DNA from 3 places in the Pseudoalteromonas sp. SCSIO 43101 genome. Region 2 is predicted to be linked to each of the others. Evidence: predicted binding sites of a transcription regulator. Region 2 holds the regulator's gene; each other region holds the start of a gene.
What was found. The regulator sigma-54, encoded in region 2, starts transcription at its own class of promoters, with help from an activator protein. The targets are predictions, from matches to a motif close to GTTGGCACGNNNNTNGNNT.

Region 1: a site for sigma-54 is predicted at 6,490-6,508, ahead of fliS (flagellar export chaperone FliS). Genes of this name have one in related genera too.
Region 3: a site for sigma-54 is predicted at 3,308-3,326, ahead of flgB (flagellar basal body rod protein FlgB). Genes of this name have one in related genera too.

The regions. Positions count from the first base shown of each region.
Region 1 covers NZ_CP072673.1:1,060,509-1,070,558, reverse strand. Annotated here, with positions in the region: gene fliF (flagellar basal-body MS-ring/collar protein FliF) at 1-1,033, opposite strand, end outside; gene fliE (flagellar hook-basal body complex protein FliE) at 1,054-1,386, opposite strand; gene J8Z25_RS05070 (sigma-54-dependent transcriptional regulator) at 1,557-2,960, opposite strand; gene J8Z25_RS05065 (sensor histidine kinase) at 2,957-4,069, opposite strand; gene J8Z25_RS05060 (DNA-3-methyladenine glycosylase I) at 4,198-4,788, shown strand; gene J8Z25_RS05055 (sigma-54 dependent transcriptional regulator) at 4,818-6,257, opposite strand; gene fliS (flagellar export chaperone FliS) at 6,551-6,952, shown strand; gene J8Z25_RS05045 (hypothetical protein) at 6,952-7,239, shown strand; gene fliD (flagellar filament capping protein FliD) at 7,378-8,787, opposite strand; gene J8Z25_RS05035 (flagellar protein FlaG) at 8,847-9,281, opposite strand; gene J8Z25_RS20780 (flagellin) at 9,433-10,050, opposite strand, start outside.
Region 2 covers NZ_CP072673.1:428,230-438,279, reverse strand. Annotated here, with positions in the region: gene J8Z25_RS02130 (ATP-binding cassette domain-containing protein) at 1-705, opposite strand, end outside; gene J8Z25_RS02125 (calcium/sodium antiporter) at 954-1,922, shown strand; gene J8Z25_RS02120 (KpsF/GutQ family sugar-phosphate isomerase) at 1,926-2,897, shown strand; gene kdsC (3-deoxy-manno-octulosonate-8-phosphatase KdsC) at 2,901-3,452, shown strand; gene lptC (LPS export ABC transporter periplasmic protein LptC) at 3,449-4,003, shown strand; gene lptA (lipopolysaccharide transport periplasmic protein LptA) at 3,993-4,514, shown strand; gene lptB (LPS export ABC transporter ATP-binding protein) at 4,511-5,236, shown strand; gene J8Z25_RS02095 (RNA polymerase factor sigma-54) at 5,354-6,850, shown strand; gene hpf (ribosome hibernation promoting factor) at 6,878-7,165, shown strand; gene ptsN (PTS IIA-like nitrogen regulatory protein PtsN) at 7,169-7,621, shown strand; gene rapZ (RNase adapter RapZ) at 7,622-8,467, shown strand; gene J8Z25_RS02075 (HPr family phosphocarrier protein) at 8,483-8,755, shown strand; gene mgtE (magnesium transporter) at 8,967-10,050, shown strand, end outside.
Region 3 covers NZ_CP072673.1:1,039,790-1,049,839, reverse strand. Annotated here, with positions in the region: gene J8Z25_RS04980 (flagellar basal body rod protein FlgF) at 1-169, opposite strand, end outside; gene flgE (flagellar hook protein FlgE) at 331-1,683, opposite strand; gene J8Z25_RS04970 (flagellar hook assembly protein FlgD) at 1,735-2,415, opposite strand; gene flgC (flagellar basal body rod protein FlgC) at 2,429-2,860, opposite strand; gene flgB (flagellar basal body rod protein FlgB) at 2,863-3,273, opposite strand; gene J8Z25_RS04955 (CheR family methyltransferase) at 3,409-4,239, opposite strand; gene J8Z25_RS04950 (chemotaxis protein) at 4,261-5,193, opposite strand; gene flgA (flagellar basal body P-ring formation chaperone FlgA) at 5,336-6,040, shown strand; gene flgM (flagellar biosynthesis anti-sigma factor FlgM) at 6,119-6,439, shown strand; gene flgN (flagellar protein FlgN) at 6,432-6,863, shown strand; gene J8Z25_RS04930 (LPP20 family lipoprotein) at 6,976-7,434, opposite strand; gene J8Z25_RS04925 (flagellar assembly protein FlgT) at 7,544-8,734, shown strand; gene J8Z25_RS04920 (LysR substrate-binding domain-containing protein) at 8,717-9,616, opposite strand; gene J8Z25_RS04915 (glutathione peroxidase) at 9,727-10,050, shown strand, end outside.

The DNA of each region.
Region 1 (10,050 bases), 630 kb from region 2:
GGCCAGCAATTTCAGGAATATTAGAGTTTACTGGCGGCTGATTAGTTAGCGCACCAGGAATGCCGACAGCGAGGCCACCTATGTTATTTTCTTCGAAAGTTGTTTCACTGCGCACTGCCGGTAAATCTGGGTTATAACGTTTTTGTGTTTCTTCAACTGCGCTGAAATCCATGTTTAAATCGACTTGTGCAGTATAGTTACCTAGGCCCACTACAGGAATTAGAATACTATCGATTTTATTTAAGTACTCTTCTTCACGCTTACGCTCAATTTCATACTCTTTACGAGAGCGTGCCGCGAGTGAGTTTTGTGAACCAGAATTAAGTAAGCGACCATTTTGATCAGTCACGGTAACACGCTCTGGCGATAAACCTTGTACCGCTGAGGCAACAATATCAACCACTGAGTCAACTTCTTCACCATCAAGCGAACGGCCACGTTTTAAGGTTAGCACTACTGTAGCTGAGGGCTGTTTTTCGCGACGAGCGAATACGTTTTCTTTTGGAATAGCTAAAAGTACTTTGGCGCGAGTAACATTTTTTAGCTCTTCGATGGTACGCGCAAGCTGTTGCTCACGACCATGTTTTAAACGTTCACGTTCAAGGCGTTGGCTTACACCAAATCCCATGTCTTGCATGATGATGTCAGTACCTGAGCTTGGCGCTTGCTCTAGGCCTTCACGAGCCATCAATAGCTTTATGTTTTGGTATTCACCTTCTTCAACAGAGATGACGTTACCATCGAGTTCGTAATCAATCTTTTGAGCGTCTAAAAAGTCCAACGTTTGAATAAGCTCTTCCGTTGGCATTTTACCAAGCGGACGCATATCTGGCTGACGAGCCCAAATAATAATGAAAATTGCGATAGCCAAACAGATTGCCAAAGCAATCACTAAGGTAACCTGACGTAAAACGTCTACTCCGTTTAAGGCACTTAGGTAGCCTGACTTTTGCTCTTGTTGATCATCGGTATCGGTTGAATCGATACCACCGCCTGCTAAGGCTAGATCAGTTGATTGATTAGATTGCGCCACAATAATTCTCCACTACCTAGTTACACAGGCATGTTCATGATTTCTTTATAAGCTTCAACAAGTTTGTTTCGAACCTGAACCGTTGCTTCAAATGCCACTGATGACTTTTGCGAAGCAATCATCACATCAGCTAAAGAAACACTGCGGTCGCCCATTTCCATTGCCGTTACTTTTTGCTTAGCGTCTTGTTGTAAGCCATTCACTGTATCAAGTGCATTAGTAAGTAAATCACCAAACTGTGCCGACGATGTTGGCTGAGTTTGTGTTGGTAAATTATTAATTGAGTTGCTACGGCCTGCTTCTAAGGCCATAGATTGCATTTCTTGAAATAATGCGCTGTTTTGAACTTTCATAATACTCTCTGACAATGCAGTTTACTTATGAACTGATAAAGCACAAACCGTGCCACAAAATAAACACAACAATTTCAACAGCTTAAACAGCAATCTTGGTTTGTCAGAGTTTTGACAGCAAACAAGCTCACAAAAATGTGAGCTTGTTTGCTTAACTTTTTGGAAGGAATCTATGCAGGTAAGGCTATACCTAAGTCTCGCATTTGCGCCAGTTTATAACGTAAAGTGCGTGGACTAATACCTAAGGTTTCTGCAACCTCTTTACGCTTACCATTACAGCGCGCTAAGGTTTCTAAAATAATACGATGCTCTTTATCTTTCAGCTCGTCTTTGTAATTACCTTGCTCGCTTACTTGTGGCACGGTATCTAAATTAACCTCTACAGGCTGCTCTTGATAAGCCGGTGCATTGTGTGATGGCGTAGCGACTGGCTTGATATCCGCAGATAACAACTCTTCAATAAAAACATCGTCTTGATGAATACTATTACCATCACATAATATCAACGCCCGTTGAATAACGTTATCAAGCTCTCGTACGTTACCTGGCCAAGCATGCGATAGCAGCTTTTGTTTCGCACTCTCACTTAGTTGAGCGATAGGCTCTTTACTTTTAAGGCAATGACGCTCTATCAAATGCTCAGCCAATACAATAATATCGCCAGGACGCTCAGCTAGTGGTTTCCACATTAGCGGGAACACATTTAAGCGATAATATAAATCTTCTCTAAATAGATTTTCGCTCACCGCTTCTTTTAAATCTCGGTTACTTGTGGCGAGTACGCGAACATCAAGTTCAATAGTTTTACGTCCGCCTAAGCGCTCTACTTCGCGCTCTTGAAGTACACGCAGTAATTTAGCTTGTAAGCCTAAATCCATCTCAGTAATTTCATCAAGTAAGATGGTACCACCTTGAGCTTGCTCAAATTTACCAGGACAGGCTTGAATAGCGCCGGTAAACGCCCCTTTTTCGTAACCAAATAAGGTTGCTTCAAGCATATTTTCCGGAATAGCCGCGCAGTTAATAGCAACAAAGGGGGCATCGCTACGATTTGATTTGTCGTGGATAAAACGAGCCAACACTTCTTTACCCGAGCCACTTGGGCCGAGTACCATAACACTGGCATCGGAGCGCGCAACTTTACTCGCAAGTTCTAATAACTTAATGCTCGATGGATCGGCAACAATTGGGCCATCAGTTTCTTTTTCCTTTTCAGGCAAATAACGGCTCACCATGTTAAGTAGCACTTCAGGGGCAAACGGTTTTGCCATGTAATCAATCGCGCCTAGACGCATTGCTTCTACAGCATCATCAATGGTGGCATAGGCCGTCATCATTAATACCGGCAGCTCAGGATAATTAAGTTTAATGCTACGTAGTAGGTCAAGGCCGCTCATAGCGCCCATTTGCACGTCGCTAACAACCAATGAATAGCTATTTTGCTTAAGCAAGATCATCGCTTGTTCAGCGCTATCTGCAGCAACGCAATCAATCCCCGACATTTCAAGGGTATCGATTAGCGCTTCTCGTAAGCCTGCGTCGTCTTCAACGACTAAAATAGAGTTAGTATTCATTTTGCCTCCGCTGACATTGGTTCTGCACTAATTGGCAAGATCAAACTAAAACATGCTCCCCCATGAGCATTATTAGTCACTTCAACCCGTCCTTGGTGCGCATTGGCGACTGAACTTACAACTGCAAGTCCAAGCCCCGTGCCTTGGCTTTTGGTAGTGTAAAAAGGTTCGAATAATTTGTTGGCATGGCGTAAATCAACACCTGGGCCATTATCACTGACACTGATGCGAACACAGTTTTCGCTAGTTTCGTCACGCTCAGCACTCAGTGTTACCACAGCCTCAGAGCCAATGATTTGTATACTGTTATGGATCAGGTTTTGAATAGCGCTCGCCAGAGCGGTTTTATTACCCACAATTTCAATATCTGGCTCTGGTAAGTTCACGCTAAGTTTACTGTTATTTTGAGCAACCATAGCATCAGCACCCGCTTTTACTTCATTAAGTAACTGCTGCATCGACACACTTTCAACCACTTGTTGCTCGCCACTTTTGGCAAATAACAGCATGTCATTCACTTGGGTTTCTAAATCTTTTAAACGCGACATTAGCTTTGTATGAAAATTACCACGAGAACTTTCTGGGAGACGCTTTGAGCCTAAATTTGCGGCATATAACATGGCAGCAGATAGCGGCGTCCTGACTTGATGAGCAAGCGAAGCAACCATTTTGCCAAGCGCACTTAAGCGCTGCATATGTGCCATCCGCTTTTGTAAACGTCTGGTTTCAGTTAAATCTGTCATTAAAATTAACTGTCCTGGCTCTGGGGCAAGCGCAGTAATATCAAGCTTAATTAAACGACCATCTTTGAGTGATACTTCATGCCCATCATCTTGTTGTGGTCGAAATGAACGTTGAATAACGCTAAACCACTTTTCACCTTCAAGGGGCTCACCTAGCATATCAATGGCAATTTGATTTGCTTTCGCGATCATACCTCGGCCATCTAAAACAACTACACCTGCGGGCATAGTATCCACCAAATGACCCAACCAGCTGGCTTGTTGGCGCAACTCGCTCAACTCACCCACATACTCTTCTTGTAGTAAGCATGGGTTATATTGTTTGGCTGTGATAAATTGTGGTTTTAGGACATTTGCTAAGGCCATAATCAATACTCAAAAAATCGTGTCTACCTAGCTGAATGCACAATTCGTACCAAATTTATTTTTGTTTTATTTCAATAAATTAAAGACAAAAACAACACTGACAAAAAAATGACAATCGCGAGGGAATAATGCAAAAAGAACACCATTGTCGTTGCCCATGGCTCGATACCAGCAAAGAAGATTATGTGGCCTATCATGACCAAGAATGGGGGGTGCCATTATATGATGATCACCGTTTATTTGAGTTTATAACCTTAGAGTCAGCACAAGCGGGACTGAGTTGGTATACCATACTTAAAAAGCGTGATGGCTATCGCAGTGCCTTCAAAAACTTTGTAGTTGAAGAGGTTGCCCAAATGACCGAAGACGACGTCGAACGGTTAATGCAGTTTGAAGGCATTATTCGTAATCGCGCCAAAATAGCTGCGACTATCAATAACGCACAACGTTTTATTGAAATTCAAAAAGAGTTTGGCAGCTTCTCAAACTACCAATGGCAGTTTGTCGATGGCAAGCCTTTGGTAAACAACCTTGATAAATTAGAAGACTATCCGGCTATTACTGAAGCCTCAACAGCATTTGCCAAAGATTTAAAAAAGCGCGGCTTTAAGTTTTTAGGTCCAACCACTGTGTATGCGCATATGCAAGCCTGCGGCATGGTAAATGATCATAGCAATGATTGCTTTAGAAAGGCTGAGATAATCAGTGAGTACGAATAGATAAAATCGAGGAAGTCACCTAACGCGGCTTAGTCGCGCGTTAGGTTATATTTCTTCATTTTTTCGACCAGTGTGGTGCGGCGAACACCTAAAATTTCTGCTGCACGTGCAACAACATAATCGTAGCGCTCTAATGCTTGGCTGATTAAGCTGATTTCTAGCTCAGCAAGATACTCTTTCAACTCAATGCCTTCATCAGGGAGTAAACCTGAGTCAACCGTTGTTGCTGGTACATCAGGTTCTTCATCATCATAATCACTAAAGCCAGTGCTGAAAATATCGTTGAACGCATCTCGCTCCATCAACTCTTCAGGGTACTCAGGCTCATAAGCCTCAACTTCGATATAACGATATTTAGCTGGAAGGTCTGGCACATCAACCACTTTATCAGGAAACATGATCACCATACGCTCAACTAAATTAGCAAGCTCACGAATATTCCCCGGCCACGCATGCTCTTTTAAGCTTTGAATCGCACGCTCAGTAAATTTGGCCGTTGTGCCACTTTGCTCGTTAACACGACGCATTAACTCTTTTAAAAGTAGAGGAATATCGTCAGCACGCTCACTTAGCGAAGGGTTTTCAATTGGAAACACGTTTAAGCGATAAAAAAGGTCTTCACGGAAGTCGCCCTTTTCAATCATTTCTTCAAGGTTACGGTGAGTTGCAGCAATAATTCGTACGTCAGCTTGAATAGGCTTAGTACCCCCTACTCGCTCATAGCTACGCTCTTGCAACACACGTAGTAGTTTAACCTGCATTTGCAAAGGCATATCACCAATTTCATCTAAAAACAGCGTGCCGCCTTGCGCTAATTCAAAGCGCCCTTTTCGTGCAGAAATAGCGCCCGTAAAAGCACCCTTTTCATGGCCAAATAGCTCACTTTCTAGAAGCTCGCCAGGGATAGCACCACAGTTTACCGGCACAAATGGTCCGGTATTGCGTTTAGAGAGTAAATGAACGTTACGTGCAACAACTTCTTTACCTGTGCCTGACTCACCTAAGATCAACACATTTGCATCGGTTTTTGCTACTTGCTCAATTAAAAAGCGCACATCTTTTACAGCTTCGGTTTCACCGACTAAACCATCAAATGACTTATTGGATTTAGCTTGTTTATGGTCACCCGGTAGCATGCGCTGATATTGCTGACAATCATGCAATAGCTGAGTAGTTACGTCATGGTTAAACGGCTCACAAATTAAACCAACGACATTAGCAATGCTTAGTAACGGTTTGAGTGTTTCACCAATTAATAAAAACGGAATGGCAGGAAACTGTTTGATCACAGCCTCGTGATTTAGCTGCTGTAAAGCACCAAGAATGACCATGCATTCTTGCTGTTGATGTTTTTCACAAAAAGACTGTAACGAAGTCTCATCAACTAATTGTGCAGTTTCACCAATGAAGGTAAGTGCTGCATGTAAACCTATCGCACGATTATTATTATTGTCTAAAATTAAGATCATTATTGGCGAACCACAGTTACCACGAGGTTAGTTAATTTCTAAATTGTAAGCGAGTTTAGGAGGGATGCAAGCGCTAAGCGGCAATTTATTGACATCAACGCCAAAAAATAGTCACTTAGCACTAAATTTTAATACTAAAGAACCAACTTAAAAATTTAGCTTGTTTGAGTTTTAAAATATTCTATACTCGTTGCTATAATCTCTATAGAAATGCTCAAAGAAAGATAACATCAATGGCATTAATATTGCTTATCTATTTTTATGAATCGGTGTTTTTAATATAGGATTTTCTCATGGCACACATATCGATAAAAAAGTACAGTCAAGTTAGCGTTAGCAACATTAATGAAATGTCTCCTTATGAGCAGATCAATTTGATTTTCAGCAACATTATCGGACGTTTAGCAGCGACTAAAGGCTTTATTGAGCGTAAAGAATTTGAAAAAAAAGGTGAAAATATTTCTAGCTGCATTTTATTATTTGGTGCGCTACAAGATGCACTCAATTTTGAGCATGGCGGGGATATATCAAGCAACTTACTATCGCTGTACGATTTTTGCCAACGCAGGTTAACTAAAGCAAATGTAAACAACGATATTGCAGCAGTAGACGATGTTATTCGTATCGTTAAAGAAATAAAAGAAGGGTGGGATTCTATTCCGCTCGAAGAGCGCATACCTAAAGCTGAGCAATAATGCCGAATTATATCGCTCTAGATGCATTACTCATTGCATTGTCAGAGCACATAGATAAAACAGAGATTGAGCTGGCAAGCCGAACGTTAATAGCTATTGACCAAGAGTTGAAGCATTGGTGTAGGAGTGAAACACCACCTCAAGAAAAAGAGTTATTAGCTATACAAGTCAAAATTTTAACCGCTACAGCAAAACTTAAAAACGCCAGAGACAAAACTCAGGCTGAGCTCATCAACCAGCGTAAATCACACAAAGCTATTTCTAAATATAAAGCAACTAAACGCTAATTAGCGTTTAGTTGCTTTCACATTCTTACTTTATATATTTAGCTTAGTTATATAACTGTAATCGATATAAATTGCGCGACTACAATTGAGGCAAAAAAAGCGCCGATAATCTGGCGCTCAAACAATGAAAGGAATAAATTAATCGCTCTTTTTAACTACGCCAGGCATGTTATCAAGCTGCGCTTGTACATAGCTACTGGTTGAGTTCATTTGGGCTACAAGTAAATCCATGCTATTGTACTGTGCATATAAACGAGACTCTAACGACTCCATTTTTCTTGCAAAATCAATGCGCTCATCATCTAAGCCATCTAACTGAGTCTGTTTACTGTCGATTCTGTTTTGTACAATACCATCTGAATCTGTATAAAAACTCATTAGCTCATCAAAAGATTGTGCAAAACCACCCTCGTCTTCATTTTCACCTATAAAGAACTCCTGTACTAGGTCTACATCGGCTTCTACTTGTTCGTTTAGTCGTTCAGTGTCTAGGCTTAACTTACCGTAACGGTCTACTTCAACCCCAAGTTTTGATAGCGACAAACTACTGCCATCACTAAGGGTTACTTCACTGGTTAATTGCTGACGGAGTTTTGACATTACCCCGCGAAGCATAGAGTCACCAGCCATCACACCAGCGCCGTCTTCGCCTGATTTACCCAAGTTATTGCTAAGCTCAAGTAATTCGTTATAACTTTCTATAAAGCTATTTAAACCGGCTTTAATATTATTATTATTTTCTGTAATTTTAAGGGTGCTATCGTCGTCATCAGTGCCATGTGCTTTTTTAGCGGTAATCGTTACACCATCAATAACATTTGCAAACTCGTTATCACTGCTTGTAACTGTTAAATTACCATCTATGGTGATAGAAGCATCTGTTGCAGCAATCACTTCACTAATGTTTGTTACCCCTGAATCGGTGTCATAGGCTAGAGCCGATAAACCTGCTGCGTCTGTATTATTGCCATCTGCATCAGTTGCTGTAACTTTTATTGCGTTTTCAACACCACTGTTTTTAGCTGATAAAACTAAATGCTGGCCATTATCGCCGGTGATAATCGTTGCTGTTACACTGTCGTTGTCTTTACTATCGTTAATCGCATCACGAATTTCAGATAAGGTTGCAGTATCTGACACATCAATATCAAAACTATTCTCACCTGACGCTATAGTTAACGTCCCTTCACCAACTGCGGCATCTTCTGCAAATGCACTTGACATCAATTTATGTTCAGTCGCAAGGTTGTTTACTTTTACATTGTAACCACCAGGCTCCGCATCTTTGTCAGAACTTAGGGTTACAAAGTCATCACTACCAGAAATACTGCGCTTTTGGTAGTTATCAACTTCGCCTAGTGCTCCCATTGACGTTTGTAATTTTTCAAGTGCAGATTTTAGTGCACCTGCAGCTGAAATATCTGTCGTTAGGGTTGCTTCTTTATTATTTAAACGTGAAGTAAAAGGGGTGCGCTCAGCATTAACTAACGCATCAACAATATCTGATACTGCTAAGCCTGAACCTAAACCATTAAACGTAATAGACATACTTCACCTCTTTAAACACCTTAAAATAAGCTAACTAAATATACGTGTAGCAAGTACCGCTAAACAGTTTGATCAATTAAAATACCGGCAGATTCAGAAAGCTTAGACACTAAACTTAGTACTTCTTCTGAAGGATACTGCTTAATTAACTCACCACTGGTTTTATCAAGTATTTTAATTACATCACGCCCAGAGTTTTCATCAACTTGAAATTGCAGGCTACGGTTCATCTCTCCCATAAACTCTTGCAATTGCTGCGCCACCTTTTCAAGCTGCTCACGCTCAAGCTGTTGATTTTGTGAACCATTACCCTCAGAGCTTTGCTGTGAATATTGATTATTTAACTGGTTTTGAGAGCCTTGTTCATCCATTTTATTTACGTCATCAACACTACGTTGAGTCAATGCCGCTCCAGACTGCCCTACTTGCTTATCTTCACCAGCTAACGGTGTTGATGTTATTGTAACTTCTGCGTTTGAAGTAATGGTATTCATAACGCCTCCTAAACTGTGTGCTTTTCAGACTAACAATAGCTTAATTTATACCCTTAAACCACAAAAGGAGGTAGCCAAAGCCACCTCCTTTTAATACTAATACTGACTTTAAGTATTAGCTAGCAAACCTATACGCTATTTGCTTGACTTATTAACCTAATAAGCTAAGTGCCGCTTGCGGTAACTGATTTGCTTGTGACAAGATAGACGTACCCGCTTGTTGCAGTATTTGGTTCTTGGTCATTTGCGCTGTTTCTGTGGCGTAATCAGTATCTTGAATACGGCTCCGTGATGCCGATGCATTTTCTTGAATATTCGCCAAATTACTAATTGTTTGACTAAAACGGTTTTGGGTAGCACCGAGTTCAGCACGCTCATTACCAATTTGTCGTAGTGCTGCATCAATCACGTCGATTGCCGATTGTGAACCACCTGCAGATGAAATATCTAAATCAGCAATTGACGTAAGACTAGTCGTCGTATCAAGCGTAGCGTTGGTTGTTGTTGCACCATTTAAAGTGCCCGTACCAGTAACGCTTAATGTAGAAAAGTCAGAATCCAATACTGCATTAGAAACATCTAAACGCCCAGTAATTGTTGATGCTTTGTTTTCAGTTGTGTCTGCTGCAGCAGTTACTGTTACACCACCAGCAATCACTGCATTGCCATCGTAAGCAGATACAGTACCACTTAACCCATCAGTAGCACCACCTTGAATTTCCATTGTTACATCAATGTTTTCGCCACTATCGTTAGTAAACACCAATAA
Region 2 (10,050 bases):
ATTTTGCATTTGTTCAGGTGAACCTTCTCCTATCACCCCCTGATCAGCGATGATGATAACGTGATCAGCAATGCTCAAAACCTCAGTCACATCATGAGTTACTATAAGTGATGATAAACCTAACACCTCATTAAGTGATTTAATTAGCTTTACTAACACCCCCATTGAGATAGGGTCTTGGCCAGCAAAAGGTTCATCGTACATAATCAGTTCAGGGTCCAGAGCAATAGAACGCGCAAGGGCTGCACGGCGAGCCATACCACCAGAAAGCTCAGACGGCATTAAATCTTGTGCACCACGTAAACCGACGGCTTGTAATTTCATTAAAACGACAAGACGAATTAAATCTTCGCTAAGTTGAGTATGTTCGCGCAAAGGAAAGGCGATATTGTCAAATACTGACATATCGGTAAATAAGGCACCGCTTTGGAACAGCATACTCATTTTGGTACGGGCAGCATAAAGTTCCTTGCGAGTCATGCCAGGAATACTGTTGCCTTCAAATAAAATGTCACCAGAATCAGGCTTAAGCTGACCGCCAATTAAGCGTAACATGGTGGTTTTACCAATGCCGCTCGGTCCCATGATAGCGGTTATCTTGCCTTTCGGAATGTTAAAACTCATATTTTTATATATGATTCTATCGCCCCGTGAAAAGGTTACATCCTTGATTTCTACTATTGATTGCGACAAGTCGCTCTCCATAACTTTTTTCACTAGTTTTGCCATTTTAAGGGTTTTTTAGTCAATATGGAAAAAACAAATCGTAAAATTTTGTAATATTTCCTATCAATAAATTCTAAAGCTAGCTGCAAAGAACTTAATCACACCTGAAATTTAGATTCCTCGCCCAGCACGCTTTATGCTTGCCAGCTCATTCTTTTACTTATACTTTCAGTTTCGCTTTTGTTACTATTTGCAGTCATCTGTATAAGTAATGTTGGCGTATCACAATGGTGACTTCTTTTGTCATTTTAATTATTGGTTTTGCTGCACTCGTTTGGAGTGCCGATCGGTTTGTTTATGGGGCGGCTGCACTCGCAAAAAACATGGGGATCCCCACCCTAATCATTGGTTTAACCGTAGTAGCTATGGGCTCATCTGCGCCTGAAATGATGGTATCAGCATCAGCAGCTCTAGCTGATAAAACAGATACTGCAGTAGGTAATGCGGTTGGTTCTAACATCACCAATATCTTACTTGTACTTGGTGTTACTGCTTTATTGCGTCCTCTTTCAGTATCATCTTTGACGCTTAAACGCGAAATGCCACTCGTACTGTTAATCTCTGTAGCAGCTTGGTATGTGTTTTCAGATAACTATTTTTCATTCACTGAGGGCATTGCATTGATGGTTGCCTTTGCTGTATTCATTGGTGGCTTAGTGATCGTCTCACTGCGCGCGAAAAACCAAGATGATCCTTTTGTCAGTGAAGCATGTGAAGATGTCCCGAACGACGTGAGCACAAAATCAGCCGTATTTTGGTTAGTCATCGGCATGATTTTATTACCTATTAGCTCGCATTTTTTAGTTGGGTCGGCGGTTGATATTGCAAAATATTTTGGTTTATCTGATCTCGTTATTGGCTTAACCATCATTGCCATTGGTACCAGCTTACCTGAGCTAGCAGCCTGTATTGCTGGGGTTTTAAAAAACGAAGACGATTTAGCACTGGGTAATATCGTTGGCTCAAATATCTTCAATTTACTCGCTGTATTACCACTTGCGGGCATTATCAACCCTTCAATTATTGACCCTTCTGCGGCAAACCGCGATGCACTTATTATGATTGCAGCAACCGTTGTATTGATGGCCATGTCATTGAACTTTAAAGGTGCTCGTCGTATCAATAGAGTAGAAGGTGGCTTCTTGTTAGTCGCATTTATTGCATATCAGGGCTATATTTTTAGCCAAATAGGATAATCAATGACACAACAAAGCTTTATCGCGCAAGGTAAGCGCGTACTCGAAATTGAAGCACAAGCCTTACAAGAAATTGAGCAATATATAAATCAAGATTTCGATAAGGCTTGTCAATTAATGTTCCAGTGTACAGGCCGTATCATTGTTATCGGTATGGGCAAGTCAGGCCACGTTGGTAATAAAATTGCGGCGACCCTTGCAAGTACTGGTACACCCGCATTTTTTGTTCACCCTGGTGAAGCAAGCCACGGTGATTTAGGCATGATCACTCATGATGATGTAGTGATGTGTATTTCTAACTCTGGTGAGACCAGCGAAGTACTAAGCATAATTCCTGTTATTAAGCGCATTGGCGCAAAGATGATTTCACTAACAGGCAATCCAGATTCAACCATGGCAAAGTTATCTGATGTCCATGTTTGCATTAAAGTAAGTAAAGAAGCATGCCCGTTAGGCCTAGCACCAACTGCTAGTACAACAGCAACATTAGTTATGGGCGATGCAATAGCCGTTGCGTTACTTGAAACGCGTGGTTTTACAGCTGACGATTTTGCACTTTCGCATCCTGGTGGCAGTCTAGGTAAACGTTTATTACTAACATTAGATGATGTTATGCACGCAGGCGATGCCACCCCAATCGTTAACGAAACGCAAAGCATTAAAGATGCGTTAATTGAAATGTCAGCCAAGGGCCTTGGTATGACTGCGGTAATAGGTGCAGACAAAAAGTTAGCCGGATTATTCACCGATGGTGATTTACGCCGTATTTTAGAGCAGCGCATTGATATCCATAGTACTGCTATTAGTCAAGTGATGACTCGTTCATGTACTACTGCGCGCCCTGACATGCTTGCAGCTGAGGCATTGAACATTATGGAACGTAAACGTATCAATGGTTTAATTGTGGTAGATCATAGTAATACGCCTATTGGTGCCCTTAATATGCAAGACCTATTAAAAGCAGGAGTTCTTTAAGCAATGACATTCGCCGAGCTTTACCAGCCTCTTAGCCCTGATGTGAGTCAGCGCGCACAAAAAGTAAAATTGCTAATCTGCGATATTGATGGTGTTTTTTCTGATGGCCGAATTTATTTAGGCAATGATGGCGAAGAACTTAAAGCATTCAATACAAAAGATGGCTTTGGTATTAAAGCGCTCATAAATAGTGGTTTTGAAGTGGCAGTCATTACTGGCCGCCATTCACAAATAGTTCAGCAGCGAATGACTAGCCTAACAGTTCAGCACATTTATCAGGGACAAGAAGATAAGCTAATTGCTTATCAAGAGTTAAAGGATAAACTGGGGCTAACTGATGAGCAAATTGCCTATATTGGTGATGATGGTCCAGACTTACCAGTAATGGAAAAAGTAGGGTTTGCTGTTGCTGTTAACGACGCACACCCACTAATTAAAAAGCTGGCTCATTACACCACATTATTACCAGGTGGCTTTGGAGCCGTGCGTGAATTAACTGATTTACTGATGTTAGAAAACGGTAAGCCGTTAACTAGCGATGGAACCAGCGCATGAATATAGCCCGTATTTTACTGAGTGTTGTTTTTGTTTGTTGCATGGTGTGGTTGTGGTATCCGTACTTTAATCAATCAGCAGACACAATAACTAGTGAAGACGAGATCATTGCAACGCCTGATTACACTGCGGTGGCGTTAAAGCAAACTGCTTATGACGAGCAAGGAAAAATCAGTCATAAAGTAGCTGCGGCTAAAATGGAGTTGTATCAACAATTAGGGTTTACCTTTTTTGAGCAACCTGTATTTACTATTTATGGCGACCAGCAGGTTTGGCAAGTAAAAGCCAAAGAAGCCACTTTATACGAAAATGATCAGCTGATTTTTGAAGGGGATGTAGTTGCTAAAAACTTAACCCATAACGGTATGATCGAAGATATAAAAGCAGAAAACATTAATGTCGACATTAATAAAATGACCATGTTTTCAAAGCAACCTGTAACACTAACAGGACCGAATTTAAAGATTACCGGTAAAGGCTTAAAAGCCGATTTAAAAACCGAAATTGTTGAGTTAACTAACCATACACGAACCATATACTATGACCAATAAACTGAAGAAATTACTCCTGATCCCAAGCTTATTGATTGCGTTTTCCGGCACCGCTGCCGAGCAAACTGGCGCACAAATTAGCATTAGCTCAGATCGCCAAGTTGGTAAACTAAAAGATGGCGTTGGCATATTTGAAGGTAACGTAGAGATCGTGCATGGTAATCGTCGTATTACAGCAGAACGTCTTGAAGCACACGGCGGTGATACCGAAGGTACTGTAGAGCTAATTATTGCAACAGGCAAACCAGCTTACTTCGAAGAAAAACAAACGGATGGTTCCGTAATGAGCGCCAGTGCTGAAGAAGTTCGTTATGATGTTGCGAAACGCTTCTTAACCTTAAACGGTGAAGCTGAAGTTACCCAAGCTGGTCAAAAAGTAACAGCGAAAAGCATTACCTATGATATGGCTCAGCAGCTTATCAGTGCTGAAAAAGACGAAAACTCATCAGATCGTGTACACACTATTTTAGTACCTGTTGAAAATAAAAAAGACAATAAAGGCCAACCATGAGCACATTAAAAGCAGAGCTTTTAGCTAAGAGCTACAAAGGCCGCCAAGTGGTTAAAAATGTCGGTCTGGAAGTTGAAGCAGGCAGTATTGTTGGCTTGCTTGGCCCAAATGGTGCTGGTAAAACCACGACTTTTTACATGATTGTAGGCCTAGTTCCGAGCGACAAAGGTAAAATTAGCATCGATGATAACGATATTACCCTTTTGCCAATGCACAGCCGTGCGAGGTTGGGTATTGGTTATCTACCGCAAGAATCTTCGATTTTTCGAAAGTTAACAGTTTACCAAAACTTGATGGCTATTTTAGAGACTCGTAAAGATCTAAATAAAACCACGCGGGAAGAAACTCTAAATAGCTTATTAGATGAATTTAGCATCCAACACATCCGTGATAGTCAAGGTATGGCGCTATCTGGTGGTGAACGTCGCCGCGTTGAAATTGCTCGCGCATTAGCCGCTAATCCTAAATTTATCCTTTTAGATGAGCCTTTTGCTGGTGTTGATCCAATTTCAGTGTTAGATATAAAGAAAATTATTGAGCACCTAAAAAATCGTGGTATTGGTGTACTAATTACTGACCATAATGTTCGAGAAACCCTTGATGTTTGTGAAAAAGCCTACATTGTTTCTCATGGGGAGCTAATTGCATCAGGCACACCTGAGCACGTATTAGCTGACCAAACTGTACGCGATGTTTATCTAGGCGAGCAATTTAGGCTGTAACCATTACGCCACCGACTAGAGCATCTGCTAGACTTATAACAATGACAATAAATCGATAATAACTTAACTGTCTTTGCACAGTTATCGATAACTTAAAAAAAGGATTGTTAGGGATACATGAGGCAATCATTACAGCTGCGCATGGGCCAGCAACTTACAATGACTCCACAACTGCAACAAGCTATTCGTTTGTTGCAGCTCAGTACATTGGATCTCCAACAAGAAATTCAAGAGGCGCTAGATAGTAACCCTTTACTTGAAGTGGAAGAAGCGGATTACAACGAAGAAAGCATCGGCAAAAATGAGCAAAAAGCTGAATCTGACGATGTGCAAGTCAGCGCTTCTGCAGACGAAGCACCTAGCGAATATGAACAAGAAAGCAGTGATGCTCTAAATAAAGACACTGTAAGTGACGATTTAGCCATGGATGTTACATGGGATGAGTACATGAGTGCCGCTCCATCAACATCATCAGGGCCAATGCCAGAAGATGAATCTATTTATCAAGGTGCATCGACCGAAACCCTTCACGAATACCTTATGTGGCAATTACAGCTAACTCCCTTTAGTCCGACTGATGAAGCGATTGCTGTGGCAATTGTTGAGGCTATCGATGACTCTGGTATTTTAACGGTAAGCTGTGAAGATATCGTCGAGAGCTTTAATCAAAATAGTGATGAAGAAGAAATCGAACTTGATGAAGTCGAAGCGGTCCTAAAGAGAATTCAATTGTTTGATCCTGTCGGTATTGGGGCGCGTAGTTTACAGGAATGCCTGTGTATTCAACTTCGCCAATTCGATGCAAACACGCCATATTTAGCTGAAACTAAAATGGTTTTATCTGAGCATATCGAATTATTAGCGAGTCGCGACTATCGAACTTTGATGAAAAAGACTAAGCTTAAAGAAAATGAGCTTAAAGAAGTAATGACGCTAATTCACAGCTTAAACCCTAAGCCTGCGGATAGCATAGTACGCGAAGAGTCTGAGTACGTCATACCTGATGTATCAGTGAAAAAAGTAAAAGGTCGCTGGGTGGTTGAGTTAAACCCAGATAGTATGCCAAAGATTAGAGTGAACAGCCAATATGCGGCTATGTCTCGCTCTGTTAAATCAAGTAGCGACAGCCAATTTATTCGCTCTCACTTACAAGAAGCAAAGTGGTTTATTAAGAGCTTAGAAAGCCGTAACGATACACTATTAAAAGTGACCAACTGTATCGTTCAACAACAACAAGCTTTCTTTGAGCATGGCCCAGAAGCAATGAAGCCGATGGTGCTAAATGATGTTGCTGAAATGGTCGAAATGCATGAATCGACGATTTCACGAGTAACAACGCAAAAATATATGCATACCCCTAGGGGTATTTTTGAGTTGAAATATTTCTTCTCAAGCCATGTCAGCACTGAAAATGGTGGTGAGTGTTCTTCAACAGCAATACGCGCTTTAATCAAGAAGTTAGTCGCTGCAGAAAACTCGGCTAAACCATTGAGTGATAGCAAAATTGCAGATATATTGGCTGAGCAAGGAATTAAAGTAGCTAGACGTACAATTGCAAAATATCGTGAGTCTCTAGCAATACCTCCGTCTAATCAGCGTAAGAGTTTGATTTAGACGTTTTACATAGAAGGAAAAATGCTTATGCAACTAAATTTAACTGGTCGTCATGTAGAAATCACTGATTCATTAAGAGACTATGTAAACACCAAGTTTGCGAAACTAGAAAGGCATTTTGACCATATTAATAATGTTCATGTCATTCTAGATGTAGAAAAATTAAGCCAAAAAGCAGAAGCAACTTTACATGTAAACGGAGGCGAATTGTTCGCTTCTACAGAACATCAAGATATGTACGCAGCCATTGACTCGTTGATCGATAAGCTTGATCGCCAAGTCATTAAACACAAAGAGAAATTAGCTCGACATTAAATTATGAAACTAAGTTCACTTACTAATCAGGACTGCAGCAAAGCTGCGGTCCTTTTTAATAGCAAAAAAAGAATTCTTGAATATATCAGCGAACTGGCTCACCAGCAGCTTCCTCATTTATCTCAACAAGATATCCTAAATGCTTTACTCAACCGAGAGAAGCTAGGTAGCACTGGTATTGGCCGAGGTATTGCTATTCCACATGGCCGAATGAGTGGCGCCGATGAACCTCAGGCGTTTGTCATAGTGAGTGAATCCCCAATCAATTTTGATGCAATTGATAATCGCCCTGTTGACATTTTTGTAGCACTCATCGTACCAGATGGTGACTCTCAGCTTCATCTAAAGACCTTATCAACAATTGCTGATAGACTTAAAGATAAAGAGTTTTGTAAACAGCTGCGTAGTGCTACTACCGATCAGCAACTGTTTCAGGTTATATCAGCAGAGGCATAAATGGAATTAATCATTATCAGCGGTCGCTCAGGCTCAGGTAAATCGGTCGCTTTACGAGTACTTGAAGACTTAGGTTATTATTGCGTTGATAATATTCCAGTCAATTTACTGCCTTCGCTCGTGCGTAGCGTATCAGATAACTACGATAAAATAGCGGTCAGTATTGATGTGCGTAACCTTCCAAAAGAGCAGCAAGAATTTAATGATATTCTTGAGTACCTTCCAGGTTTCGCAAATCCAACACTTTTTTACTTAGACAGTGATGACCAAACCCTGATAAAACGCTTTTCAGAGACTCGTCGTTTACACCCATTATCCATTGATTCTTTGCCACTTGATCTGGCCATTAAACAAGAAAAAGTCTTACTCGATGTGTTGATCACTCGTGCTGATTTTATGATTGATACCACAGATCTCAGTGTTCATCAGTTAGCTGAATCAATTCGCGAAAAGATTTTGGGTAAAAAGGATAAAAAACTGATTATCACTTTTATGTCTTTCGGCTTTAAACACGGTATTCCAAAAGAAGCTGATTACGTATTTGATGCACGTTTTTTACCTAACCCACACTGGGAACCTGATTTGAAGCCGCTAACGGGTCTAGATCAACCAGTAAAAGATTACTTAGCTAGCCACAGCATAGTGCAAAAGTTCACATGGCAAATTCAAACATTTGTACAAACATGGCTACCACATTTAGAGCGTAACAACCGAAGTTACCTTACCATTGCCATTGGTTGTACTGGTGGCCAACATCGCTCTGTTTACTTAGCGCAAACAATTGGTGAGAGTTTTGCTAAAAGCCATGACAATGTAAAAATTCGCCACCGTGAACAAGACATTTAATTAGGCACTATTATAATGCGCGCTGAAGATACCTTTTTAATTCAAAACAAACTCGGCTTACATGCTCGCGCAGCCACTGTTTTAGCCCAATTAGCACTACAATTTGATGCTAAAATTACGCTTTATCAAGACGATAAAGAAGCTGAAGGTGACAGCGTATTGGCATTAATGCTACTTGAAAGCAGTCAAGGTAAAGAAGTTAGAGTCGTTTGTGAAGGCCCTGATGCTGATGCAGCATTAACTGCAATCGGTGAATTAATCGCACAGCGCTTTCACGAGCAAGAATAGCATTTGCTAAGCCTTCAAGATTTACGGTAAACTTAATTAGGATATTTTAAATTCCCTTTAAATATCCTACTTTTATATCGCTCGCTTTTCTAAGTTGCAAAACTCTTAATAAATTTATCACAGTGCGACGATATCTCTGCAAATACACCACAAAGCAACTATGCTGTATTTGCTCAGCCTATATAAACTTTTTTCAGTTGTAAGGACGCCAATGCCAGAAGCCTTTGAACAAGATTACCCACTACAACAACTCAAACAAGTGACCAAGTCACTCAATAGTGGTCAATTTGTTCAAGTGCGCGGTATGTTAGCCAAAACGGCGCCTTGTGATACAGCCCTTTTACTTGAGTCTTCTCCCCATAAAATTCGTCGTATGCTTTGGCAGCTGGTTGATCCAGATGTGCGTGGTGATGTTCTAGAAGAACTGTCTGAAGATGTACGTCTTGGTATTATTGCGCAGATGGAACCTGAGCACATTGCTGCCGCCACCGAGGACATGGACGACGATGACTTAGGTGAGGTTTTACGTAGCCTTCCTGATACCGTATATCAAGACGTAGTTAGTGCAATGGACTCGCAAGATAGAGAAAGGGCTACTCAGGCACTTTCTTATCAAGAGCGCTCTGCCGGTGCCTTGATGAACAGCGATACGGTAACAATTCGCCCAGATGTTACTTTAGATGTAGTGCTACGCTATTTACGCCTACGAGGTGAGCTACCAGAAGGCACTGATGACTTATACGTTGTTGATAAGCATAACTGCTTCCTAGGAGCACTTTCGTTAACTACACTGCTGACAAGCCCATCTGATAAAATTGTTCGCGATTTAATGGATGAAGATTGTGAGTCTATACTTATTTCAATGGATGAAAGTGATGTAGCACAACTTTTCGAACGTCATAACTGGATTTCAGCCCCGGTTGTTGATGACAACGCACACTTGCTAGGTCGTATTACCATCGATGATATCGTTGACGTAATCCGCGAAGATGCTGAACATAGCATGCTAAGCCTCGCTGGTCTTGATGACGAAGAAGATACCTTTGCGCCAGTGCTAAAAAGTTCGCAACGTCGCTCTATTTGGCTTGGAGTTAACTTATTAACCGCATTGCTAGCAGCAATTGTGGCAAGCTTTTTTGAAAATACCTTAGCAATTTTGCCTATTTTGGCAGTACTCAATGGTATCGTACCTTCAATGGGTGGCGTTGCAGGCAGTCAAACTTTAACACTGGTTATTCGTGGTATAGCCGTTGGCCATATTAATCAAACTAACCAACGCTTCTTATTACTCAAGG
Region 3 (10,050 bases), 610 kb from region 2:
CAAACACCCTAGATGGCAAACCTTCACCGAAGGCTTGCATAGAGCGAGCTTGTGCAAAATCAGCTTTAAAGCCAGTGGTGTTAGCATTAGCAAGATTGTTGGCCTTGAGTTCAAGACCTCGCAAACTTTGCTTTGCACCCGACATGGCAATGTAGACCATTTTGTCCATAACATTGACTCACTAAAAATACGATAACTAAGAAATGCAATAAAAGTGCCAAAGTAAAATTGACGCTAAAATAGGAAAGAAAAATGAGGTCGGTAAAATGAAAAAAGGCTGCCAATAGAGGGAGCAGCCTTCGTGTCGGATTTAGCTTAGAGCCGCTAAAATTAACGGATCTGTAGGATATTTTGTTGTAGTGTTGAGTTAACCTCAAGCGCACGTGAATTTGCCTGGAAGTTACGCTGCGCACTGATCAAATCAACAAGTTCACTAGTTAAGTTAACATTCGACTGCTCAAGCGCAGATGAGTTAATTGAACCTAAAGTACCTGAAGCTGGTTCGCCAGCAATCGGCTCACCTGATGTTAAACTCTTCTTCCAAGCAGTATTACCTACTTGTTGCAAGCCTTGTGAGTTCGAAAAACGTACCATCGCAACTTGGCCAAGGAAAGAAGTATCACCATTACTGTATGAAGCAACAATTTTACCATCGGTACCAATATCGATACCTGATAGACGACCAACAGTCGCACCATCTTGCTCAAGCGCTTTCACTTCAAAGTTACTTGCATATTGAGTCGGTATTTTATTCGTTGTACCAGCTTCATCGCGCCAGTTAATGTTTACATCATCAGGGAAACTCGCACCATTAGACAGTAAACCAGATATACCGCCTGAAGGTATTGTTAATGGATTAAACGTAGCATCCGTATTTGCAGTCCCATCTGTGCTTTGTGGTAAACCACTTGAGTCAAACTGAAAAGTTGAAATAGGTGTATATGGCGACGCAGTTTGCTCAGTACCATTAGCAGCAAACGGCTTTTCATCAAGTGTTGCAAACACTTGCCATTCATTATCATTACCAGTCACTGCTGCGTCAGTTTTAACAAAGAAGAACTGTAAAATGTGTGGCTCACCTAAAGAATCATACACCGTGGTTGATGTTGAACTGTTGTACGACGCACTTGTCTCTGGGTCAAATGGTGTAACTGCTGGCGTTAATGCACGAGAATCTAAGTTAAACGACGAATAAACATTGGTCGTAGCGCGTGGAGAACCTGATGCATCAGGAATTTGTAGCGCAGAAGATGTGCTTAAACTAACAGAAGTTGTATCACCCGTTGCTTCATCAACAGGGAAACCTTGTAAGTAGTTTCCGCTAGCATCCACAATAAAGTTGTCTTTATTAAGTTTGAACGCACCAGCACGAGTATATGTAAAATCTTGTGCACCTAGGTCATTTGCCATGGCAAAGTAACCTTCACCAGTAATTGCTAAGTCCAGTGAGTTATTAGTGAAAGATAATGAACCTTGATGGAATTGTTGTGCCACCATTGTTGTTCTTACACCGTCACCATTTTTTGTTTTACCAGAACTAAATACTGATGATGCGTACACATCAGCGAACTCTGCACGAGACTCCTTAAAGCCCGTGGTATTGACGTTAGCAATGTTATTTGCTGTAACGTCTAAATCTTTTTGCGCGGCTGCTAAGCCTGTTAATGCAATATTGAAGCTCATAACTCACCTCTAACCTATCTCTTAGCCTAAGCTAACCCAAACCTTTTTTACTTATGCGATTTCAGCTATATCAGTTAGCCTAACCGCACCCTCTTTTGTATTTACGATAATGCCGCTGGCGCCATTAATATTGACACTTTCAATATTCTTAAAGGTCGCCATTGGCATACTGCTGTAGTCTCCATTTACAAAGCCTTCAGCACTGATGTCATACTCACCTTCAGGGAGTACATTGCCATCGTTATCTTTACCATCCCATTCAAAACGAAGTGCACCCGCTGACTGCGAACCTAATTCAATCGTGCGCACTAACTGGCCCGATGAATCTGTTATTCTTAACGTTAGAGACTCAACGGCAGTTTCTGCAACTACCGACCCTTTAGCGAGATTTTCACCATCAAAATCAATCGTGTCAGACTCAAGTAACGCTTGCTTACCAACAAGGGTAGAAGCCTGTAACGCAGAATTTGATGTCATTGAAGCAGTCAGTGATTCAAACTTCTCATTTAAGTTTGAAATACCCTCAGCCATAGTGAAGTTCGTCATCTGCGCAATCATTTGATCATTATCAGCTGGCTTGCTTGGGTCTTGAAACGACAACTGTTGTGTTAAAAGTGAGAAGAAGTCTTCTTGCGTTAAAGTATCATCTTTCTCTTCTGTTTTATTTTGATTGTCTTGCCAACGTAAATTATCTAAATACGTGGATGACGCACTGCTGATGTCGTTACTCATAACTTATCCTCGGTTACCGCTGCCCAAGCAACAGTGTTTTACTTAACATTTGCTTAGCTGCATCAGCAACTTGCACATTTGTTTGGTAAGAGCGAGAGGCAGAAATCATATTTGCCATTTCTTCTACAACATTAACGTTAGGCTTATAGATGTAACCATTTTCATCCGCACTTGGATGGTTTGGGTTATATTCAATTTGCAGAGGCTTATCACTCTCTACAATGCCTAGTACTTTAACGCCAACAGAAGAGCCCTGAGGATTGCTTTGTGATGCTGACGCTTTAGTCAACTCTGCAGCAAAAACAGGATGGCGCGCTCGATACGTCTGATCTTGGCTAGAACTAATCGAGTTCGCATTCGAGATATTACTGGCAGTAGTATTTAAGCGGACATTTTGCGCGCTCATACCGGTTGCTGAAATATCAAAAACATTATACAAACTCATGATTAAGCTCCTTGACTACCGAGGGCTTTTTTAAGGCCTTTAATTTTACTACTCATAAATTGCAGGCTTGCCTGATACTCTAATGAGTTCTGTACATACAAGTTTCGTTCCATTTGTATATCAACCGAGTTACCATCACCTGTATCTGCTTGATTTGGCGTACGAAACATTTCTGCATTACCAACAAAACGACTGCCTCCGGCAATATGTTTAGCATCGGTTCTTACCATACTATTGCAACCTTGCTGGTTGCTTTTTGCCGCTTTTAATGCCGAGGCAAAATCGATGTCTTTCGCTTTATAGCCCGGCGTATCAGCATTAGCGATATTTGTCGCTAATAACTCAGCGCGTTGTGAACGGATCAACATCGCATGCGGATGAACTCCAAATGCTTTATCAAAACTGATAGCCATAACCATCTCCAAAAAATTGACTCTGCAGTGAACAATGCAAAAGATAAGCCAAAAATAAGGAGTAAGCTTTATTTGTATAACAGACTGAAAAATAGATAAATTTAGCAACCTAAGGACTAGGTTGCTAAGGAGAGTTTACTTTTTTTGATAGATAATACCAGGGTTACAACGAACCATATCAAAGCTGTCACTAAGGCCCGCCATTGATTCAGATGCACCTAAAAATAGATAACCTTTAGGGTTTAAAGCTTGAGCAAATTGCGAAATGATTTTAGCTTTTACTTCTGGTGAGAAGTAAATTAACACATTACGACAAAATATAATGTCAAACTTGCCCATTAAGGCGTATGAATCTAGTAAGTTTAAATGTCTAAAGCTCACCATTTTGCGAATAGGTTCAACAACCTGAGCCATTCCATTACCGCTGTCCTTAAAGAACTTCTGACGTCGTTCCATCGACAAACCACGAGCAAGGGCTAACGAGTCGTACTCAGCGTTCTTACACATATCAAGCATGGTATTAGAAATGTCTGTGCCAATTATTTGCGCTCCCATCTTTAATACGCCAGGGTTTTTAGCCTGAAACTCAGCGACCGACATGGCAATAGAGTATGGCTCCTGCCCTGATGAACTTGCCGCTGACCATATTTTCAATGGTCGACGAACATCTTTAAGTTCAGGGAATAGCTTCGTTTTCAATAGCTCAAATGGGTATTGGTCTCGAAACCAAAGCGTCTCATTGGTGGTCATCGCATCAACCACAGCGGCACGAAGCTGCCTCTCATGAGGACTTAAGGTTTTACTTACCAACTGTGATAAAGACTCGACATTAAAACGTGCCATAAGCGGCGCTAGGCGACTTTTTACTAAGTAAAGTTTGTTATCACCAAGCACGATGCCACATTGTTGTTCTAAGAAAGAGCGGAATTGATCGTATTCGCTTTGTTGTAAATGCTTATTTTCCAAAGTAATACCACCTATAAATAATTAATCACAATGAACCCACTTTTTCACAGCTGTTGCTAATTCATCTGGGTTAAATTTTGCAATAAAATCATCGGCACCTACTTTTTCAATCATTGCCTGGTTAAATACCCCACTTAAAGAGGTATGCAAGATCACATGAAGAGGTGATAATTTTGGATCTGCTTTAATTTCGGCGGTTAAGGTATAACCATCCATTTCCGGCATCTCTACGTCAGATATCAATAAGCCAACGCGCTCAGTAATATCATTTTTACAATCAAGCTGAGCAATCTCACGTAAACGTAATAATGCTTCTTTGCCGTTTTTAGCTAACTCAGTTTGTACACCTAACGGTTCAAGCGCACGTTTAACTTGGTTTCGAGCTACCGCTGAATCGTCAGCAATAAAGACAATACGCTCACCTAAATCACGCTGAATTTCACCCTCACCAACCACTTCAGCACTCACTTCAGTGTTAACTGGACAAATTTCGTTTAAGATCTTTTCTACATCAAGTATCTCAACTAACTCATTTTCAATCTCAGTGACCGCTGTTAAGTATGAATAACGTCCCGCACCTGAAGGCGGTGGCATTATTTTTTCCCAGTTCATATTAACGATGCGCTCAACTCCGCCAACCAAGAACCCTTGCACAGAACGGTTGTACTCAGCAATGATGATAAAACTGTCTTTGATATTTTCAATTGCCGGACCACCTACGGCCATCGATAAATCAATAACAGAGATAGTTTGGCCACGAATGTGCGCAACGCCGCGAATATACGCATTTGATTTTGGCATGTTAGTAAGTGGTGGGCATTGCAAAACCTCTCTTACTTTAAACACGTTGATACCAAAGCGTTGTCGCCCTCTGAGTTTGAATAATAGTAATTCAAGGCGGTTTTGCCCAACCAACTGAGTACGCTGGTTAACTGAGTCTAAAATGCCTGCCATTTCAATCTCCTAAAGATAAACAATCAGAGCTGGAACAATAATTGCCTTCTTTGTGTTAAAGCTACATAAGGTTACGAAGCGTCTGTTTTTTGACGCAAAATATTTATACCTTGTTTTCAACCATAAGCATAGTCGAAACAATATGAGTTTGTTAAAAAAAAGCCGAAGATACAGTGTTTTTTATTTTCTTACTAGCCTGTTGTTTGCAACACAACTGCAGGCAGAAGTTTATAATAACGAGCAACTTCAACAAATCGCTATCGATTTTGTTAGCGAACAGCTCCCTGATCTGGACACCAAACCACAAATAAGTGCTTTACCATTAGATGGTCGCATTCCTGAGAGGTTTTGTGAGTCGCCAATAAACAAAGAGTTACCAACAGAACCTCCTTTTAATCGGCAGGTAACTGTACAACTTAAGTGCCAAGACCTAAATAGTTGGACCCAATACGTCCATGTCCGCATAATTGAGCTCGAACCTGTGGTTGTTGTAACAACCAACCTTGCTCGTGGTGAAGTCATCCGTCCAGAGCATTTACGTGTTGAAATGAAACCAAAGCAGTTTGTTAGAACGCAATACGTACAAGATGAGTCTATACTTATTGGCAGCCGTAGCAAACGTAACTTGCGTGATGGCAGCCCTATTGTAATGCGTCAGGTGTGTATGGTTTGCAAAGGCGATAATGTCACTATTTATGCCTCATTACGCGGTTTAAGAATTAAGACCACTGGGATTGCTTTAGAAGATGGCACGTTAGACGAATTAGTACGTGTAAAAAACAAAAAATCAGGTAAAGTATTAAATGCACGTGTGGATGGGGTCGAGTCTGTACAAGTAAATATTTAATTTTTTATATTTATGCTAAAGTATCCGCTGTGCCCGCCGATATAAAGGCATATGTTGGGTAATGTATAGGTCAAAATTATGGTAAGCAATGTCAATAATGGTCAACAACAGCCTTCTGTGTTGACAAATACCAAGCAAAAGAAGCTTGATTTACAAAAAGATAATGCTAATGCAGCTGCTGCAAAGTCAGCCGCACCTAAAGCAAGTGCAGATTCTGTGAGCTTAACACCTCAAGCTAAACAGCTTAAGTCTTTGCAAGAAAAAGCTGAGCAATCATCTGGCTTTGACAGCAATAAAGTAGCTGAGCTGAAAAAAGCAATCAGCGAAGGTAAATACCAAATTGATGCTGAGAAGTTAGCAAAGAACATTGCTGCATTCGAGTTTGATGTCTATGGCTGATCATAATCATTTAATTGCCAGTAAACTAACACAACAAGTTTCGTGCTTAGAGTCTATTGCTGCGCTGTTAGATGATGAATTGACAGCCATTGCTGCAAAACGTGGCGATGGATTAAAGAGTATTGCCCAACAAAAAATCTCTCTGTTACAACAAATCCAAACAATTGATAAAGAAGTTCAAAAGCTTGTTGCGCACAATGATTCGCAAGATGACGAAGTGAGTTCACTTATCAAGCAAGTTAACACTTTACTATCAAGCTGCAAAAAGAAAAACGATGTTAATGCCCATGCAGCCCATCAAGCACAGCTGAGTGTTAAACAACTTAAGGATATTTTAATCGGTGCGCCATCATCGATGACCTACGACCAAGGCGGCAGTGTTATTCAAGGCGATAAGAAAATCGTTCACAACTTGAAAGCCTAAATACTATTTCATTAAAAAAGCGCGATAACTAAGTTATCGCGTTTTTTTATGCTTGCAGAATTTGCTGGACTTATGCGGCAAGCCAATAGGTTACAACTAGACTAAGTTGCACCTAATAATATGTTACTTTTTTCACTTGGCGCGGTTTTACTTCGCCGATGTATAAATCGTGCACTCGCTTCATATCAAGCTGTAATTCAGTTGCGTAGGTGTCCCCTACTGCATAGGTTTTAATAACCTGTGCACCTTTGATCACACCTTGTACTTGGCTTTGTAATTGATCATTATGAGCAATGCTGTTTTGCACTGTAGTGCCTGCGGAAATTCTTTGCCCGTAAACTTGCTCAGCAAGCTCGCGGTAAGCTTCAAGCTTTGAGGCTTTTATCGCAAGTAGAGTACGCTGCGATTCATTACTGCCAGGCTGAGCACTTATTGGCGCATAACCCACAGCTTTTAGCACCGGGTAGCTATCTGGCTCAATGTAAGTGTATTCTACATGTTTATCAAAAATACTACTGCAGCCTGTTAATGCTGCGCAGGCAACTAGCCCACCTAATAGAAGTACTCGCATAATTTGCTTCCGCTTAAAACTCTTGTCTACAAATATGCACGTTTAATGCCACTGTGGTACAGTCCTTGCTCATTTAGGTTATTCAATATTTTTAATGCTAGGTGTCAGCATGAACAATAAAACAATAGCCTGCTTAAAAAGCCTTGGCTTAGCTTTTACAATTTTGTTTTCTAACAATAGTTTAGCGCAATGGTTTGAATCTACAGGCCATGCAGTTGTAAAAAATGGCGATACTAGCCAAGCCAAATCTGCCGCCATTAAAGATGCCATTACTCAGGCGTTAGTGTTTTCTGGCGCTCGAGTAAGCTCTGTACAGACTCTAGTTGACGGGGTTTTGACGCAAGATCAGCTGAAAATAAGTAGCCACGGTGAAATCCAGAAAATAGAATTAATCAGCGAAGATCGTCATAACGACACCTATGCTATTACGCTTCGCTTAGACATCTTTGCTCAAGCAGAAGAGTGCCCTGCAAACCAATACACTAAATTTATTGCTGTTACACAAAGCCAACTTGCCAATCGCGAGCAAGCACGTATGGGCCAAATTTTTGACGTAAACAAAGCAATAAGCGAACACCTATATAATAGCTTAAGCAATACACAAATGGCAGCTAAGCCAACGGCTTATTACAACATGCCGCTAAGGGTAGATCACTTTTTCACTCAGCAATACGATTATAGTAATGCACTACTTGAGGAAATCACTAGCCGAAGTAACTCGCAATATGTGTTACTAAGTCGTATTCGTGATTTGTCGGTCAACCATAAAATTAATAACGACTATGCATTTTGGCAGGATGACAGTTTTAAGCGTGCATATAAAGTTGATTATGTGCTCTTTGATGGCACAACTTACGAAAAACTTTGGCAAAAAAGCTACCAAACTGAAGGCATTTGGCCGTATAAAAAGACTGAGATCATCGATGTTTATAGTGACCGATTTTGGGCAACCGACTATGGCCAAGCTATTAGTGATATAAACCAAACTCTAACCTATGACTTACAAGCAGCCATGGCCTGTTTGCCCACGCAAGGTAAAATACTGCATATCGAAAACGATAGGCTGATTATAAACCTTGGTAAGGCTCATAGTCTCGAGCAAGGGCAAGTTTTAAATATTGCCCATCATAATTACCTAACGGATGCACAGGGTAATAAACTCCCGCATAAAATCACGACACTTAATCAGGTAAAAGTGACTCAGCTTTATCAGCAATCAGCGGTTGCCGTGAGTATTGATCAGCAACCTCTGCCTAACATTCAAATTAATGATATTGTTGAATTAGCTGCTAGCGAGTAAATGTCTTTGTAATCCCTTGTGAGCATTTAGCCAATTAGCTAATTGCTCTACCCCAGATATGTGTGGGTAATGTTTGCGTGTTGTAATAACAATTTGCCGTTGCTGGTTTGGTGCAATCGCTAAGTACTTCACTCCTTCACGTGGTGTACATGCAAGCTTAGGAACAAAAGTGACACCATCATCCATTGCCACCAGCGCGAGTAAGGTTTCAATACTGTTCCCTTTATATTGATTTGACACCTCGACCCCTGCTGAAAAACAAAATTGCTCTGCTTGATCCTTAAAGCAATGCCCTTCGTTTAACATTAATAAATCACAATCCTGTAATTGAGCTAAAGCTATTTCAGTGTGTTCTGCTAATACGTGTTGCTCTGACACCGCGACCAAAAAATCTTCTTTATAAAGCGGTGAAACATGATAAGGCGCTAAACCGGCTACATCAGCAACAATTGCAATATCAATCTCTCCATTATCAAGGGCCAGCAGCGTTTGTGCTGTTTGCATTTCAGTAAATGAAAATTGGGTTTCACTGAAAGCTTGCTTCATTGATGTTAATAGCGTTGGCAGTAAATAAGGTGCGATGGTAGGAATAATCCCTACATTTATTTTACCTTTTAGTGGATCGTGTGAGCTGGCGGCAATTTCTTTGAGCACTTGCGTTTGCTCAAGAATAAATGTGATCTGTTTAAGTAATTGCTCACCTTGAGCGGTGATTGTGACCTGCTTAGTTGAACGGTCAAAAATAACAACACCCAATTCTTGTTCAAGCTTTTTAACTTGCCCGCTTAGCGTAGGTTGGCTGATATAGCAGGCATCTGCTGCTTTTCTAAAGTGCTTGTACTGTGCAACCGCTTTTACATATTCGAAGTCTTTTAAATTCATAACCGCACCTTTAATAGCTTTTATCTATCATATTAATACAAACAAACGATTGGAGCTATCAAAAATTAAACCGCATAATAGCACTCAACAAATCAAGAGGAATCAAAACAATGTTAAACAATATCGAAGGCCAAAAAGTACCAAACGTTACATTCGCAACACGTGTAGACGAGCAGTGGAAATCCGTTACTACTGACGAAATCTTTAAAGATAAAACGGTTGTGCTATTTGCATTACCTGGCGCATTTACACCTACTTGTTCATCAACACATTTACCACGTTATAACGAGCTTGCTGCTGTATTTAAACAAAACGGTGTTGATGACATTGTCTGTATTTCTGTAAACGATACATTCGTGATGAATGCTTGGGCGCAAAACCAAGAAGCCCAAAATATTACCCTACTGCCAGACGGCAACGGTGAGTTTACTGAC